Regions from separate parts of the Chelatococcus sp. XZ-Ab1 genome, predicted to be linked through region 2. Evidence: predicted binding sites of a transcription regulator. Region 2 holds the regulator's gene; the other holds the start of a gene.
What was found. Region 2 encodes PhoB, which activates phosphate uptake and scavenging genes when phosphate is short. Its sites were predicted from a motif close to TGTCATNNANCTGTCAT; they were not measured.

Region 1: a site for PhoB is predicted at 5,838-5,854, ahead of P2T65_RS09255 (RNA degradosome polyphosphate kinase). Genes of this name have one in related genera too.

What each region holds. Positions count from the first base shown of each region.
Region 1 is NZ_JARKII010000005.1:13,477-20,884, reverse strand. Features, by position in the region: gene P2T65_RS09290 (molybdopterin oxidoreductase family protein) at 1-838, shown strand, start outside; gene P2T65_RS09285 (hypothetical protein) at 864-1,223, shown strand; gene purN (phosphoribosylglycinamide formyltransferase) at 1,461-2,141, opposite strand; gene purM (phosphoribosylformylglycinamidine cyclo-ligase) at 2,138-3,211, opposite strand; gene P2T65_RS09270 (CDP-alcohol phosphatidyltransferase family protein) at 3,375-3,905, shown strand; gene P2T65_RS09265 (AI-2E family transporter) at 3,965-5,059, shown strand; gene P2T65_RS09260 (DnaA/Hda family protein) at 5,068-5,754, shown strand; gene P2T65_RS09255 (RNA degradosome polyphosphate kinase) at 5,893-7,408, shown strand, end outside.
Region 2 is NZ_JARKII010000007.1:170,229-177,636, forward strand. Features, by position in the region: gene pstA (phosphate ABC transporter permease PstA) at 1-218, shown strand, start outside; gene pstB (phosphate ABC transporter ATP-binding protein PstB) at 260-1,069, shown strand; gene phoU (phosphate signaling complex protein PhoU) at 1,099-1,818, shown strand; gene phoB (phosphate regulon transcriptional regulator PhoB) at 1,857-2,558, shown strand; gene P2T65_RS12295 (GcrA family cell cycle regulator) at 2,649-3,194, opposite strand; gene P2T65_RS12300 (aspartate aminotransferase family protein) at 3,566-4,765, shown strand; gene argF (ornithine carbamoyltransferase) at 4,765-5,694, shown strand; gene P2T65_RS12310 (Hsp33 family molecular chaperone) at 5,694-6,674, shown strand; gene argE (acetylornithine deacetylase) at 6,787-7,408, opposite strand, start outside.

The DNA.
Region 1 (7,408 bases), on a different contig from region 2:
GACGGCGCTGATGGCGGACATCGTGCTGCCGGCGACGATGTTCCTCGAGCACGACGACCTCTACCAGGCGGGCGGCCAGCAGCACATCCTGCTCGGGCCGAAGCTGGTCGAGCCGCCGGGCGAGTGCCGCTCCAACCACGAGGTCATTGCCGCGCTGGCCGAACGGCTCGGCGCCGAGCATCCGGGCTTCGCGATGAGCCCGCGCGAATTGATCGACTGGACGCTGGAGAACTCGAAGCGCGGCCGGCTCGCCGAGCTCGAGGAAAACAAGTGGATCGACATCCAGCCGCCGTTCCGGCACGCGCACTTCCTCGACGGCTTCAACTGGCCGGACGGCAAGTTCCGCTTCAAGCCGGACTGGACGAAGGTGCCGGCGCCGCGCAGCGGTCTCTTCGGTCCGCACGAGCACCTGCCGGCCCTGCCGGACCACTGGACCGCGATCGAGACGGCGGACGAGCGCCATCCCTTTCGCCTCGCCACGAGCCCGGCGCGCAACTTTCTCAACTCCTCCTTCACCGAGACGCCGACCTCGGCGCAGAAGGAGGGCGGCCGGCCGGAGCTGTTCATTCATCCGCAGGACGCGGCGGCGAGCGGCATCGAAGATGGCATGCTCGTTGCGATCGGCAATTCGCGCGGCACGGTGCGGCTCCATGCGCGCCTCTATGACGGGGTGCGGCGCGGCGTGCTCATCGCGGAATCGATCTGGCCCAACGCCAGCTTCGTGGACGGCAGGGGCATCAACACGCTGACCGGCGCCGACCAGGTGGCGCCCTACGGCGGCGCGGCCTTCCACGACAACCGCGTCTGGCTCCGACGGGCGGAGCAGATTCGGGCGTAAGGTCTCGACTAGAAGGAGGTTGATCGTGCGTCTTGCGACTGTTTCGGGTGCATTCGTGTTCGCGGTCGCGATGACCGCCGCCTTGCCAGCGCTTGCTTCCGGAACGACGGCACCCTTGCCGCCGCCCGACCCGACGGCCGCCAATCTCTCGCCGGCGCAGATCCGCGAACGGGCCTATGACGCCTGCCTCGTCACCCAGGCGAAGATCATGGCCACGCCGCGCGAGACGCTGCGTGAGCCCTGCCGCTGCTATGCCCGCCGCACCATCGCGGCGATGACGCAGGACGAAATCGCCGCTTTCCGCCAGACCGGCTACTTCAACGACAGCGCGCGTGGAAAGGCGCTCGAAGCGCTCGACGCCTGCAATCTCAGACGGCCTATCTGATCCCGGTCGGTGCGCTCCGGCTCGCCGGCGCCGCAGCCGGCCGTCTTGGATCGTTCAGGACTCTGTTCAGGTTCCGATATGCGGACGTGCACTGCGACGATCAACCGTCCTCGCCGTCATGCCCGCGCCTGTTGCGGGCATCCACGCCCTGACGTCGTGCGACGCTGAAGGCGCGGATGGCCGGGGCGTGCCCGGCCATGACGTGGGGAAGGCCGGCACGCTCGTCGTTCCTGGAGTTCACCCCGGAATCGGCGGGCTGACAAGCGCCTCGTGGGTGGTGAATTCCGCTGCCGGCGGGCCGGCGATGCGGCCGTCAGCGTCGAGCGCGACGGCGCCCGAGGCGACGAGCGCGAGGGCGGCCGGGTAGATGCGGTGCTCCTGCGTGAGAACGCGCGTGGCGAGGCTCGTGGGCGTGTCGCCCGGCACCACCGGCACGGCTGCCTGCATGACGGCCGGGCCGGCGTCAAGCTCCGGCACCACGAAATGCACGGTGCAGCCGTGCAGGCGCACGCCCTCGGCGAGCGCGCGGGCGTGAGTGTCGAGGCCGCGGAAGGCGGGCAGCAGGGAAGGGTGGATGTTGAGCATCCGCCCCGTCCAGCGCTCGACGAACCACGGCGTCAGCACGCGCATGAAGCCGGCGAGGCAGACGATGTCGATGCCGGCCGCGCGCAGGGTCTCGTCCAGAATGCGCTCGAAGGCCGCCCGGTCCTTGCCGTGTGGCTTATGGTCGACGACCGCCGTCGGGACGTTCGCCTCCACGGCCACGGCGAGCCCGGCTGCATCGGGCCGGTTGGACAGGACGAGCGCGATCGTCGCCGGAAAGGCCGGATCGGCGGCTGCCGCGATCAGCGCCGTCATGTTGGAGCCGCGACCGGAGATGAGCACGGCCACGCGCTTCTTGGTCGGGGCGGCGGTCACAGGACGAGATGTCCCGTTGTCGCCACCCGCTCGGTGCCCTCGGCGGCCATGACGACCTCGCCGAGCCGGCAGACCGTCTCGCCGGCGTCGGCGAGGTGGCCGACGACAGCATCGGCCTCGTCCGCCGCGGCGATGACGACCATGCCGATACCGCAGTTGAAGGTGCGCAGCATCTCCGCCTCGGCAATGCCGCCCGCGTGGGCCAGCCAGCCGAAGACCGGCGGAGCCGCGATGGCGGAGAGGTCGAGCCTGACGCCGAGCCCTTTGGGCAGGACGCGCGGGATGTTGTCCGGAAAGCCGCCGCCGGTGATGTGGGCGAGACCCTTGACGGCGGCGCCGGCCTTCAGCGCGGCGAGGACGGAGCGCACATAGATGCGCGTCGGTGCCAGCAGCGCCCGGCCGAGCGGCGTCCCGGGCGCGAAGGGGGCATCGTCCTCCCAGCCGAGGCCAGTGGTCTCGACCACCTTGCGCACCAGCGAGAAGCCGTTCGAGTGAACGCCCGAGGAGGCGAGGCCGAGCACGACGTCGCCCGCGCCGATATCGGGCCGGGGCAGGAGCATGCCGCGCTCGGCGGCGCCGACGGCGAAGCCGGCAAGATCGTAGTCGCCCTGCGCATAGAGGCCGGGCATCTCGGCCGTCTCGCCGCCGATCAGCGCGCAGCCGGCGATGCGGCAGCCCTCGGCGATGCCCTTGACGATGGCGACGCCCGCCTCCGGCTCGAGCTTGCCGGTGGCGTAATAGTCGAGGAAGAAGAGCGGTTCGGCACCCTGCACCACGAGGTCATTGACGCACATGGCGACGAGATCGATGCCGACGGTGTCGTGGATGCCGGTGTCGATGGCGATCTTCACCTTTGTGCCGACGCCGTCGTTGGCCGCAACGAGGATCGGATCGCGAAAGCCTGCCGCCTTCAGATCGAAGAGGCCGCCGAAGCCGCCGATCTCGGTGTCGGCGCCGGGGCGCTTCGTGGCGCGCACGAGCGGCTTTATGGCCTCGACCATGGCGTTGCCGGCATCGATGTCGACGCCGGACTGGGCATAGGTGAGACCGTTCTTCGGGGGCTTCTGCATCGTGACCAGGCTCCGGGGCGCGCGCCGCACGCTCTTTAAGTCCGGGCAGTACGATGCCGGGCGCCGCTGTGCAAGACCCGACACGGGCCCTTGGTGCTTCCGGGGCTCGCACAGCGCGGCCGCGCTGCCTAGATTGGGGGCATCCTCGTCCCGACCCACCGACATGACCCTGCCCAATCTCATCACGATCGCCCGCCTCATCCTCGTGCCCGTCGTCATCGCCATGATCGGTTCGGGACAGTGGCTCGCGGCCTTCGTGCTCTTCGCCGTCGCCGGCCTTTCCGACGCGGTCGACGGCTTCCTCGCGCGGCGCTTCGGCCTGCAGAGCGAACTCGGCGCCTATCTCGACCCGCTCGCCGACAAGGCGCTGCTCATCTCGATCTACGTGAGCCTCGCCGTCGTCGGCGTCCTGCCGGGGTGGGTTGCGATCCTCGTCGTCTTCCGCGACATCATGATCCTGATGGCGATCGTCCTCTCGTGGCTCATGGCGCGGCCGCTCGCCATCCGGCCGCTGTGGGTCAGCAAGATGACGACCGTCGCGCAGATCGGCTTTGCCGGCCTCGTGCTCGGCGCAAGGGCCTTGGGGCTCGATCTCGCCGTTGTCCACGATCTTGCGCTCGCGGCCGTGGCGCTCTTGACGCTGCTGTCGGCGGGCGCCTATCTCGCTCTGTGGCTGCGGCATATGGCCACGTAACCGCGCCCGGTAAGGGTCCGCAAGGAACAGGCGCTGCCGGCGGCAGCTCGGGATATCGCATGATCGCGCAGCGGCAGGTCGTCTTCTGGTTGGTGGCTCTGATCCTCGTCGTCACGGGACTCTACGTGCTGCGCGACATGTTGCTGCCCTTCGTGGCGGGTCTGGCGCTGGCCTATCTGCTCGATCCGCTGGCGGACCGGCTGGAGCGGATCGGCCTCGGCCGGTTGTGGGCGACGCTCCTCATCCTCGGCATCTTCATCCTCCTCTTCATTGTCGCGCTCGTCCTGCTCGTCCCCATTGTCGCCAACCAGCTCGCTGCCTTCATCGGCAAGCTGCCGGAGACGGTGTCGCGCCTGCAGCAGCTGGCCGCCGAGCAGGGGGGCACGCTGCTGGAGCGGCTCGGCGGCCCTGCCGTGCTGCAGGACGTGCAGCAGTCCCTCGGCAACGTCGTCTCGGAGGGGGCGCGCTGGCTCGGCGCCTTCCTGCAATCGCTGTGGTCGGGCGGGCAGGCCATCGTCAACGTCTTCGCCCTGCTCGTCGTGACGCCGGTCGTCGCCTTCTACCTGCTCGTCGACTGGGACCGGATGATCGCGACCCTCGACAACTGGTTGCCGCGTCGGCACGCGCCGACCATCCGCCAGCTCGCCCGCGAGATGGACGGGGCAATCGCCGGCTTCATCCGCGGCCAGGCGCTGGTGTGCATCATCCTCGGCACGTTCTATGCCGTCGGCCTCTCGCTCATCGGCCTCAACTTCGGGGCGCTCATCGGGCTTGGGGCCGGGCTCATCAGCTTCATCCCCTATGTCGGCTCGCTGACTGGCCTCGTGCTCTCCGTCGGCGTCGCCATCGTGCAGTTCTGGCCCGACTACATCATGATCGGCGCGACCCTCGCCATCTTCTTCGCCGGCCAGTTCCTCGAGGGCAACATCCTGTCGCCCAAGCTCGTCGGTCATGCGGTGGGGCTGCACCCGGTCTGGCTGATGTTCGCGCTTTTCGCCTTCGGCTCGCTGTTCGGCTTCGTCGGCCTTCTCCTTGCCGTGCCGATCGCCGCGGCGCTCGGCGTCCTCGCGCGCTTTGCCGTGCGGCAGTATCTGGCAAGCTCGCTCTATGACGAGGGCCTGCCGCCACCGCCCCGGCCGGAGACGGACGCGTGAGCCGGCCCATGGCGGACAAGCCCCGGCAACTGCCGCTCGATCTGGCGCTGATGCCACGCTACGGGGCGGAGGATTTCCTCGTCAGCCCGTGCAACGAGGCCGCTTATGCCCTGATCGAGCGTTGGCCCGACTGGCCGCATCCCGTCCTGCGCCTCGTCGGACCGGAGGGGGCGGGCAAGACGCATCTTGCCGTCATGTGGGCCGAGCGCGCCGGTGCGACTGTCGCCGATGCCGCCGCCGTGACGCTTCCGGCCGTGCCGGAGCTTGCCGGCGCACCGGCTCTGGTAGTGGAGGATTGCGACCGCAGCCCGCTCGACGAGCATGCCTTCTTCCACCTCCTCAACGCCCTGCGCAGCACCGGCAGCAGCCTGCTCTTGACAGCGCGGACGGCGCCGGAGGCCTGGGGCCTTGCCACGCCCGACCTCCTCTCGCGCCTGCGGCAATCGCCGGCGGTCGACATCGGCGCGCCGGACGAGGCGCTCCTGCGCGCCGTCCTCGTCAAGCTCTTCGTCGACCGGCAGCTCGTCGTCGATACCAATGTGGTCGAGTCCATCCTGCCGCGCATGGAGCGGTCGCTCGCCGCTGCCCAGCGCCTCGTTGCCGCCCTCGACCGGGAGGCCTTGAGCCGCGGCCGGCGCATCACGCGGCCGCTCGCCCTTGCTGTCCTCGACACGCTCGCCATGGGCGAAAGCTGACGCCTCCGCGAAGGTTGCATCCCGGCCGTGCCGGTGGGAGGCTGAGGTGCGGCGTGGTAAGCCGCCGGGCGCCGCTTCCGGGCCGTCATGCGTCTGTCTTGGAATGGACGCACAAGGACGAGCCAGGGCGGCAACGACATGACAAGGGAGCGGACGGTGAACCTCGAGGCGATCAAGCCGGCGGGCGGGCCGAGCGAGGCGGTGAAGCTCGATCAGGGCGAGGCCGTTGCGGCCGAGGCGGCCGCTGTCGAGGCGCTGCGCCAGTCGCCCGAACGCTTCATCAACCGCGAACTATCCTGGCTGCAGTTCAACCGCCGGGTGCTGGAGGAGGCCTCCAACAAGCGCCATCCGCTGCTGGAGCAACTGCGTTTCCTGTCGATCTCCGCCAACAATCTCGACGAGTTCTTCATGGTGCGTGTCGCGGGCCTGCGGGGCCAGGTGCGTTCGGGCGTCATGACCCAGTCGCAGGACGGGCTGACGCCGGCCGAGCAGCTGATGCGCATCGGCGCCGAGGTGTCGGTGCTCGCCAGCGACCAGCAGCGCCGCTGGCGCGAGCTCAGGGACGAACTGCTCGAGAACGGCATCGTCCTCGTCGATGCCGGACAACTGACGAGGGCCGAGCGGCTGTGGCTCGACGATTATTTCCTTCACCACGTTTTCCCGGTGCTGACACCGCTCGCCGTCGATCCGGCCCATCCGTTCCCGTTCATCTCCAACCTCGGCTTCACGCTGGCGCTGGCACTCTTCCGCCAGAGCGACAACCGCTCGCTCAATGCGCTGATCCGCGTGCCGAGTCGGGTGGAGCGCTTCGTACGCCTGCCGGATTTCGCCGAGACGGGGGCCCAGCGCTTCATCGCGCTCGAACAACTCATCGTCCTATTCACGGCCAAGCTCTTCCCCGGCTACACGGTGAAGGGACAGGGGGGCTTCCGCGTCATCCGCGACAGCGACCTCGAAATCGAGGAAGAGGCGGAAGACCTGGTGCGCCTGTTCGAATCGGCCCTCAAACAGCGTCGCCGCGGCAGCGTCATCCGACTCGAGGTCGAGGCGGCCATGCCCGAGGGGCTGCGTGCCTTCGTCGCCGACGAACTCAATGTGACAACGGACGAGATCTTCGTGGTCGAGGGCATGCTGGCGCTCAACGAGCTCAGCCAGCTCGTCGGGCTCGACCGGCCCGACCTCAAGTTCAAGCCCTACAACCCGCGCTTTCCCGAACGCATCCGCGAGCACGGGGGCGATTGCTTCGCCGCCATCCGCCAGAAGGACATCGTCGTCCACCACCCCTACGAATCCTTCGACGTGGTGGTGCAGTTCCTGCAGCAGGCGGCACGCGATCCCAATGTGGTGGCCATCAAGCAGACGCTCTACCGCACCTCGTCGGACTCGCCCATCGTCAAGGCGCTCGCGGAGGCGGCCGAGGCCGGCAAGTCCGTGACGGCGCTCGTCGAGCTCAAGGCGCGATTCGACGAGGAGGCCAACATCCGCTGGGCGCGGGACCTCGAACGGGCAGGAGCGCAGGTGGTCTTCGGCTTCATCGAGCTCAAGACCCACGCCAAGCTGTCGTCGGTGGTGCGCCGCGAAGGCGGGCAACTCGTCACCTATTGCCATGTCGGCACGGGCAACTACCACCCGATCACGGCGCGCATCTACACCG
Region 2 (7,408 bases):
TGCTCCTCATCGGCATGGTCGCCTTCATCGTCGACGTACCGGGCTCAATCACCGATGCGGCGACGGCGCTGCCCGTACAGATCTACCTGTGGTCGGACCTGCCGGAGCCGCTGTTCCAGGCCAAGACCGCCGCCGCCATCCTGGTTCTGCTCGCTTTCCTCTTTATCATGAACGGTCTCGCCATCCTGCTGCGCCGCCGCTTCGAGCGCCGCTGGTGAGCCGCGTCGCGGGCCGAAGGGAGTTCTCAATGATGACGACGATGCCGAACATCGAGCTGGCGAAGGCCACGGTGGCCGAAGTCGCGGACGAGGCAGCGACGAAGGTCGTGGCCCGCGAGGTCAACGTCTATTACGCCGACAAGCACGCCTTGCACGATGTCTCGATTGACATTCCTGAGAAGGCGGTCACCGCCTTCATCGGCCCGTCCGGCTGCGGCAAGTCCACCTTCCTACGCTGCATCAACCGGATGAACGACACGATACCGATCTGCCGCGTCAGCGGCCGCATCGAGATCGACGGCAGCGACATCTATGACCGGAATCTCGACCCGGTGCAGTTGCGGGCGAAGGTCGGCATGGTGTTCCAGAAGCCGAACCCCTTCCCCAAGTCGATCTACGAGAACGTCGCCTACGGGCCGCGCATCCACGGGCTCACGAGCTCCAAGGCCGACCTCGACGAGGTCGTCACCATGAGCCTCAAGCGCGCCGGTCTCTATGAGGAGGTGAAGGACCGTCTCGCCTCGCCGGGCACCGGCCTCTCCGGCGGCCAGCAGCAGCGCCTGTGCATCGCCCGTGCCATCGCCGTCAATCCCGAGGTCATCCTCATGGACGAGCCGTGTTCGGCGCTTGATCCCATCGCCACGGCAAAGATCGAGGAGTTGATCGACGAATTGCGCGAGAACTACACCATCGTCATCGTCACGCACTCGATGCAGCAGGCGGCGCGCGTCTCGCAGCGCACGGCGTTCTTCCACCTCGGCAAGCTCGTGGAAGAGGGGCCGACGGAGCAGATCTTCACGGCGCCGCAGGACAAGCGGACGCAAGACTACATCACTGGGCGCTTCGGCTGAGGCTGCCGCAGCAACAAGGATTGCCGACGATGACCGATCATATCGTCAGCTCGTACGACGTCGAGCTCGATACCCTGCGCAGCAAGATCGCCGAGATGGGTGGCATCGCCGAGAAGATGCTGGGCGATGCGACGATAGCCCTCGTGCGGCGCGATGCAGCCCTCGCCCAGGCGGTCATCGCCGTTGACGAGCGGCTCGATGCCCTGCAACACGACGTCGAGGAACGCGCCGTGCTCACCATCGCCAAGCGCCAGCCGATGGCGGTCGACCTGCGCGAGATCGTCTCCGCCATCCGCGTGGCGGGCGATATCGAGCGCGTCGGCGACCTCGCCAAGAACACCGCCAAGCGTGTCGTCGCCATCAGCAACGAGATGCAGCCGCAGAAGATCGTCGGTGGCGTGCAGCACATGAGCGACCTCGTGCAGGCCCAGCTCAAGGATGTGCTCGACGCCTATGCGCAGAAGGACACGGCCCGCGCGCTCGACGTGTGGCAGCGCGACGATCGCATCGACGCGCTCTACACCTCGATCTTCCGCGAACTGCTGACCTACATGATGGAAGACCCGCGCAACATCAGCTTCTGCACGCATCTCCTGTTCCTCGCCAAGAACATCGAGCGCATCGGCGACCACACCACCAACATCGCCGAGACCATCCACTATCTTGTCACCGGAAAGCCGCTCGCCGCCGAACGGCCGAAGAGCGACGACTCGAGCTTCACCACCGTGCCGGTCTCCGGCCGGCAGTAAGTGTCGATCACGCGCCAGCGTCCACCACGGAAGGACCGATGGGACCCCGTATCCTCATCGTCGAAGACGAAGAGCCGCTCACACTCCTCCTGCGCTACAACCTCGAGGCCGAAGGCTATACCGTCGATGCCGTCGCGCGCGGTGACGAGGCCGAGGTGCGCCTGCGCGAGCAGGTCCCGGACCTCGTGCTGCTCGACTGGATGCTGCCGGGACTGTCCGGCATCGAGCTATGCCGGCGCTTGCGTGCCCGCCGGGAAACGGAACGGCTGCCCGTCATCATGCTCACCGCCCGGGGCGAGGAGGGCGAGCGCGTGCGCGGTCTCGCGACCGGCGCGGACGATTACGTCGTCAAGCCCTTCTCCGTACCGGAGCTCCTGGCGCGCGTGCGTGCCCTGCTGCGCCGCGCCAAGCCGGGCCATGTGGCCACCGTGCTCACCGCCGGCGATATCGAGCTCGACCGCGAGACCCGGCGCGTACGCCGTTCTGGCCGCGAGCTTCACCTCGGCCCCACCGAGTTCAAGCTGCTCGAGTTCCTGATGCAGAGCCCCGGCCGTGTCTTCACGCGCGAGCAGTTGCTCGACGGCGTCTGGGGCCACGACGTCTATATCGACGAGCGCACGGTGGACGTGCATGTCGGACGCCTGCGCAAAGCCATCAACCGGGCCCGCAAGCCGGACCCGATCCGCACGGTGCGCGGCGCCGGCTATTCCTTCGACGAGACCTTTTCGCACGCGGAGTGAAGCGCGATGCTGCCGCCATCCCCCGGTGCGGCCAGCAAAGAGGCCGGAGCGGCCCGCTCCGGCCTCTTTGCTGGCCGCTTCTGTCCCCGGTCAGGAGCGCATCACCTTCTTCTCGCGCCGACGGTCCGCCGCCGGCTGGTAGGCGATGCGCGCATGGTGCGCGCAATAGGGCATGCCGAGGAGGGAGCGCGCGCCGCAGAAGCGGAAGTCCGGCGTCGTCGGGTCACCCATCGGCCAGCGGCACATGGCTTCCCGCAGCTCCATGATGGTCACGCGCTCGCTCAGCGGCACGACCACCTCGTCCTGGGGCTGGAACTGTTCCTGCGGCACCGCCTCGGTCTCGAGCTCGGGCGCCGCGGCGAGGGCTGTGTTGCCGCGCACGACGGTCTGGCCCGATGGCTGCGTCATAGGATGGCTCGGGCTGCGTGTGTGCGCGGCCTTCCGCGGCCGGGAGGCCGCCGGTGCCGCCGACTTGGCGCGGCCGGAAAGCCCGAGGCGATGCACCTTGCCGATGACGGCATTGCGCGTCACGCCGCCGAGCTCAGCGGCGATCTGGCTGGCGCTAAGGCCTTCGGTCCAGAGCTTGCGCAGCAGCTCCACCCGCTCGTCGCTCCAGGTATTGCTCTGATCGCTCATCGCTCTCTCCGCCCGGCTCGTTCCGGCGCGCGCAAGGGGAGCGCGAAAGAGGCTCTCGCCTCGTCGCATCCTGCTGCAGGTAGCGCCGATAGGGAATTGGCCACACGATATGTCGTGGTCTGTGGCTCGGAAGCTACAATATGAGGGAAGGCACGAGCAAGGCTTCGCGCCGGCCGATCTGCGTTTTCCCCAAGATCGTGACAGCAATCGGGCGCCGGCTGATCGATCGTATCAATGCGATTGAATTGACAGTCCCTGTGACCCATCTAAAATTGTGGACGGTGCCGCCCCTGCCCGGGCGGCACTTTGATTTTCGGGAAAATCCGAGGCGTCCGGCGGCAGGCCGGCGCCTCATCGCGGAGACGAGAGACGTGACTTCGCCGCTTCTGCAGACCTATGCGCGGGCCGACATCGAATTCGAGAAGGGCGAGGGCGCGTGGCTCGTGACGCGAAGCGGCGAGCGATACCTCGATTTCGGCGCCGGCATCGCTGTCAACGCCCTCGGCCATTGCCATCCGCATCTCGTCGAGGCGTTGACCGCGCAGGCCGGCAAGCTCTGGCACACGTCGAACCTCGTGCGCATCCCCGAGGGCGAGCGGCTCGCCCAGCGGCTGGTCGATGCGACTTTCGCCGACAATGTCTTCTTCACCAATTCCGGCGCCGAGGCGCTGGAATGCGCCATCAAGATGGCCCGGCGCTACCATTCGTCCAAGGGCCAGCCCGAGCGCTTCCACATCGTCACCTTCGAGGGCGCCTTCCACGGCCGCACGCTGGCGACCATCGCCGCCGGCGGCCAGAAGAAATATCTCGAGGGCTTCGGCCCCAAGGTCGAAGGCTTCGACCAGGTCGCCTTCGGCGACTGGGAGGCGCTCGAGGCCGTCGTCGGCCCGCAGACCGGCGCCATCCTCATCGAGCCGATCCAGGGCGAGGGCGGCATCCGCGCCGTCGCGCCCGAGGCGTTGCGCCGCCTGCGCAAATTCTGCGACGAGCGGGGCCTCCTCCTCATCCTCGACGAGGTGCAGAGCGGCGTCGGCCGCACGGGCAAGCTCTTCGCGCACGAATGGGCCGGCATCACGCCGGACATCATGGCGGTGGCCAAGGGCATCGGCGGCGGCTTCCCCATGGGTGCCTGCCTCGCCACCGCCGAGGCGGCGAGCGGCATGACCTATGGCGTTCACGGCACAACCTTCGGCGGCAATCCGCTCGCCATGGCGGTCGGAAATGCGGTGCTCGACGTGGTGCTGGCGCCCGGCTTCCTCGATCAGGTGGCGCGGACCGGCCTGCTCCTCAAGCAGCGCCTTGCCGCGCTCAAGGACAGGCATCCTGGTGTCATCGCCGAGGTGCGCGGCGAGGGGCTGATGCTCGGCCTCAAGTTGGCCGTGCCGAATACGGAATTCGTCGATGCGGCGCGGGCCAACAGGCTCATCGTCATCGGCGCCGGCGATAACGTGGTGCGGCTGCTGCCGCCGCTCACCATCGGCGAGGCCGAGGTGAGCGAGGCGCTGGAACGCCTGGAGGCGACCGCCGCGGCCGTCGAGGCCGCCCGCTCGGTCGAGAAGGGAGCGGCGTGATGAGCGGCTCCGTGCGCCACTTCCTCGACCTCACCGATTTCACGCAAGACGACCTGCGCCAGGTGCTCGACGCCAGCGCCGCGCTGAAGGCCGGGCGCCGCAAAGGCCAGCCGCCGAAGGAGAAGCCGCTCGCCGGCAAGGTGCTGGCCATGATCTTCGACAAGCCGTCGACGCGCACGCGCGTCTCCTTCGACCTCGCCATGCGCGAACTCGGTGGCGAGCCCCTGATGCTGACGGGCAAGGAGATGCAGCTTGGCCGCGGCGAGACCATCGCCGATACGGCGCGCGTTCTGTCGCGCTATGTCGATGCCATCATGATCCGCATCCTCGATCACGAGGCGATGCTGGAGCTCGCCCGCCATGCCGACGTGCCGGTGATCAACGGGCTGACGAAGCGTTCGCATCCCTGCCAGATCATGGCCGACGTGCTGACCTTTGAAGAGCATCGCGGCCCGATCACGGGCCGCACGGTCGCCTGGTCGGGTGATGCCAACAACGTGCTCGCCTCCTGGGTGCACGCCGCGGCGCGGCTCGATTTCACGCTCAACATCGCGAGCCCGCCGGAGCTCGCCCCGCCCGAGGAGGTCATCGCCTTCGCCCGGCGGGAGGGCGCGCGCGTCAATGTCACGAGCGACCCCTTCGCAGCAGTGGAGGGGGCCGATGCGGTAGTCACCGACTGCTGGGTGTCCATGGGTGACGAGGACGAAGGCCGCCGCCACAACCTGCTGAGGCCCTATCAGGTCAACGGCAAGCTGATGGCCGCTGCCGCCAGGGATGCCATTTTCATGCACTGCCTGCCGGCGCACCGCGGCGAGGAGGTGACGGACGAGGTGATGGACGGGCCGGCTTCGGTCGTCTTCGACGAGGCGGAGAACCGCCTCCATGCACAAAAGGGTATTCTGGCTTGGTGTCTGGGAGCAATCGCGTAATGGACATGGCTGCGCCGCCGGCCGGCGACGACCGCGTCTTGCCCTTCGCGGTGGAGGGGCTCGACGTGCGCGGCCGCGTCGCCAGCCTCGGGACGAGCGTCGACACGATCATCGCACGCCACGACTATCCCCCCCCTGTCTCGCGCGTGGTCGGCGAAGCCTTAGTGCTGACGGCGCTGCTCGGTTCGGCTCTCAAGCTCGATGGCCGCTTCCAGCTGCAGACGCGCAGCGACGGGCCGGTCGACATGGTCATCGTCGATTTCGACGCGCCGGGCCGGCTGCGCGCCTGCGCCCGCTTCGATGCCGCGCGCCTCGAGGCGGCTATCGCCGCGCGCGCGACGGCGACGGGAGACCTCATCGGCCACGGCCATCTTGCCCTCACCATCGACCAGGGCGGCGACATGAACCGCTATCAGGGCGTGGTGGCGCTCGAGGGGCAGAGCTTCGAGGAGGCGGCGCACCAGTACTTCCGCCAGTCCGAGCAGATCCCGACGCTCGTGCGCCTCGCTGTCGGCGAGGCGATGGGGGGCGGCGATCATGCTTGGCGGGCCGGTGGCCTCATGGTGCAGTTCCTGCCGCGCTCGGTCGAGCGCATGCGCCGGCCGGACCTCGATCCCGGCGATGCGCCTGAGGGGCACAATCCGGCGGCCGGGCCGGACGAGGACGACGCCTGGGTGGAGGCCAAGCTCCTCGTCTCCACCGTCGAGGACCACGAACTGCTCGATCCGACGTTGACGCGCGAGCAACTGCTCTATCGCCTCTTCCACGAGCGCGGCGTTCGCGTCTTCCAGCCGCAGGCGGTCGAGGAGAGCTGCCGCTGCTCGTCTCACCGCATCCTTGCCATGCTCAAGCGCTTCTCGCCCGAGGATCGCGCCGACATGGTGGGCGACAACGGCCGCATCGGCATCACCTGCGAATTCTGCTCCCGCCATTACGACATCGACCCGGCCGATGTCGCCGAGGAAGCCGATGCCGGCTGAGGACGGCAAGGACCGGCGCGGCACGGCCGACGAGACAGTCGCGCGCAAGCTCAGACAGCCGGGTGTGAGCTGGACCAAGCTCGCCTTCCGCAAGCGGCGTGGCTGACGTCGCCTATTGCGCGAGGCTGCGCGCCAGGTCGCGCATGAAGGCGGCGCCCGCCTCTAGTTCCGCGAGCGTGATGTATTCGTCCGCCTGATGCGCCCGGTCGATGGTGCCCGGGCCGCAGACGACGGTGGCGATGCCGGCGTTCTGGAAGTGCCCGGCCTCCGTGCCGAAGGGCACGGTGATGGTGCGGTTGCGGCCGGCAAGGCGCAGCGCCAGCGTCTCGGCGGCCGAGCCCGTGTCGGGCCTGAGGCCGGGAACGGAGACCTCGCACAGGGTTTCGATGCGGCTCGCCGGCGCCGTGCGCCGCATGCGCGCGAGGACCGTCTCGGATACCGCGGCGAAGCGGCGCGGAATCTCCTGAGGGTCGAGATCCGGCAGGCCGCGGAACTCCCAGTGGAACGCGCAGTTGCGCGCGAGGATGTTGCGCGCCGTGCCGCCGGCGATGGTGCCGATGTGGATCGTCGTATAGGGCGGGTCGAAACGGCCGGACGCGTCACCGCGCGCCACGAAGTCCTCGGCCATGCGGTTGAGTTCCGCCACGAGATCGCAGGCGGCCATGACCGCGCTCGCGCCGAGCTCGGGCTTCGAGGAATGCGCCTCGACGCCGTGCACCTCAGTCTCGAAGGTC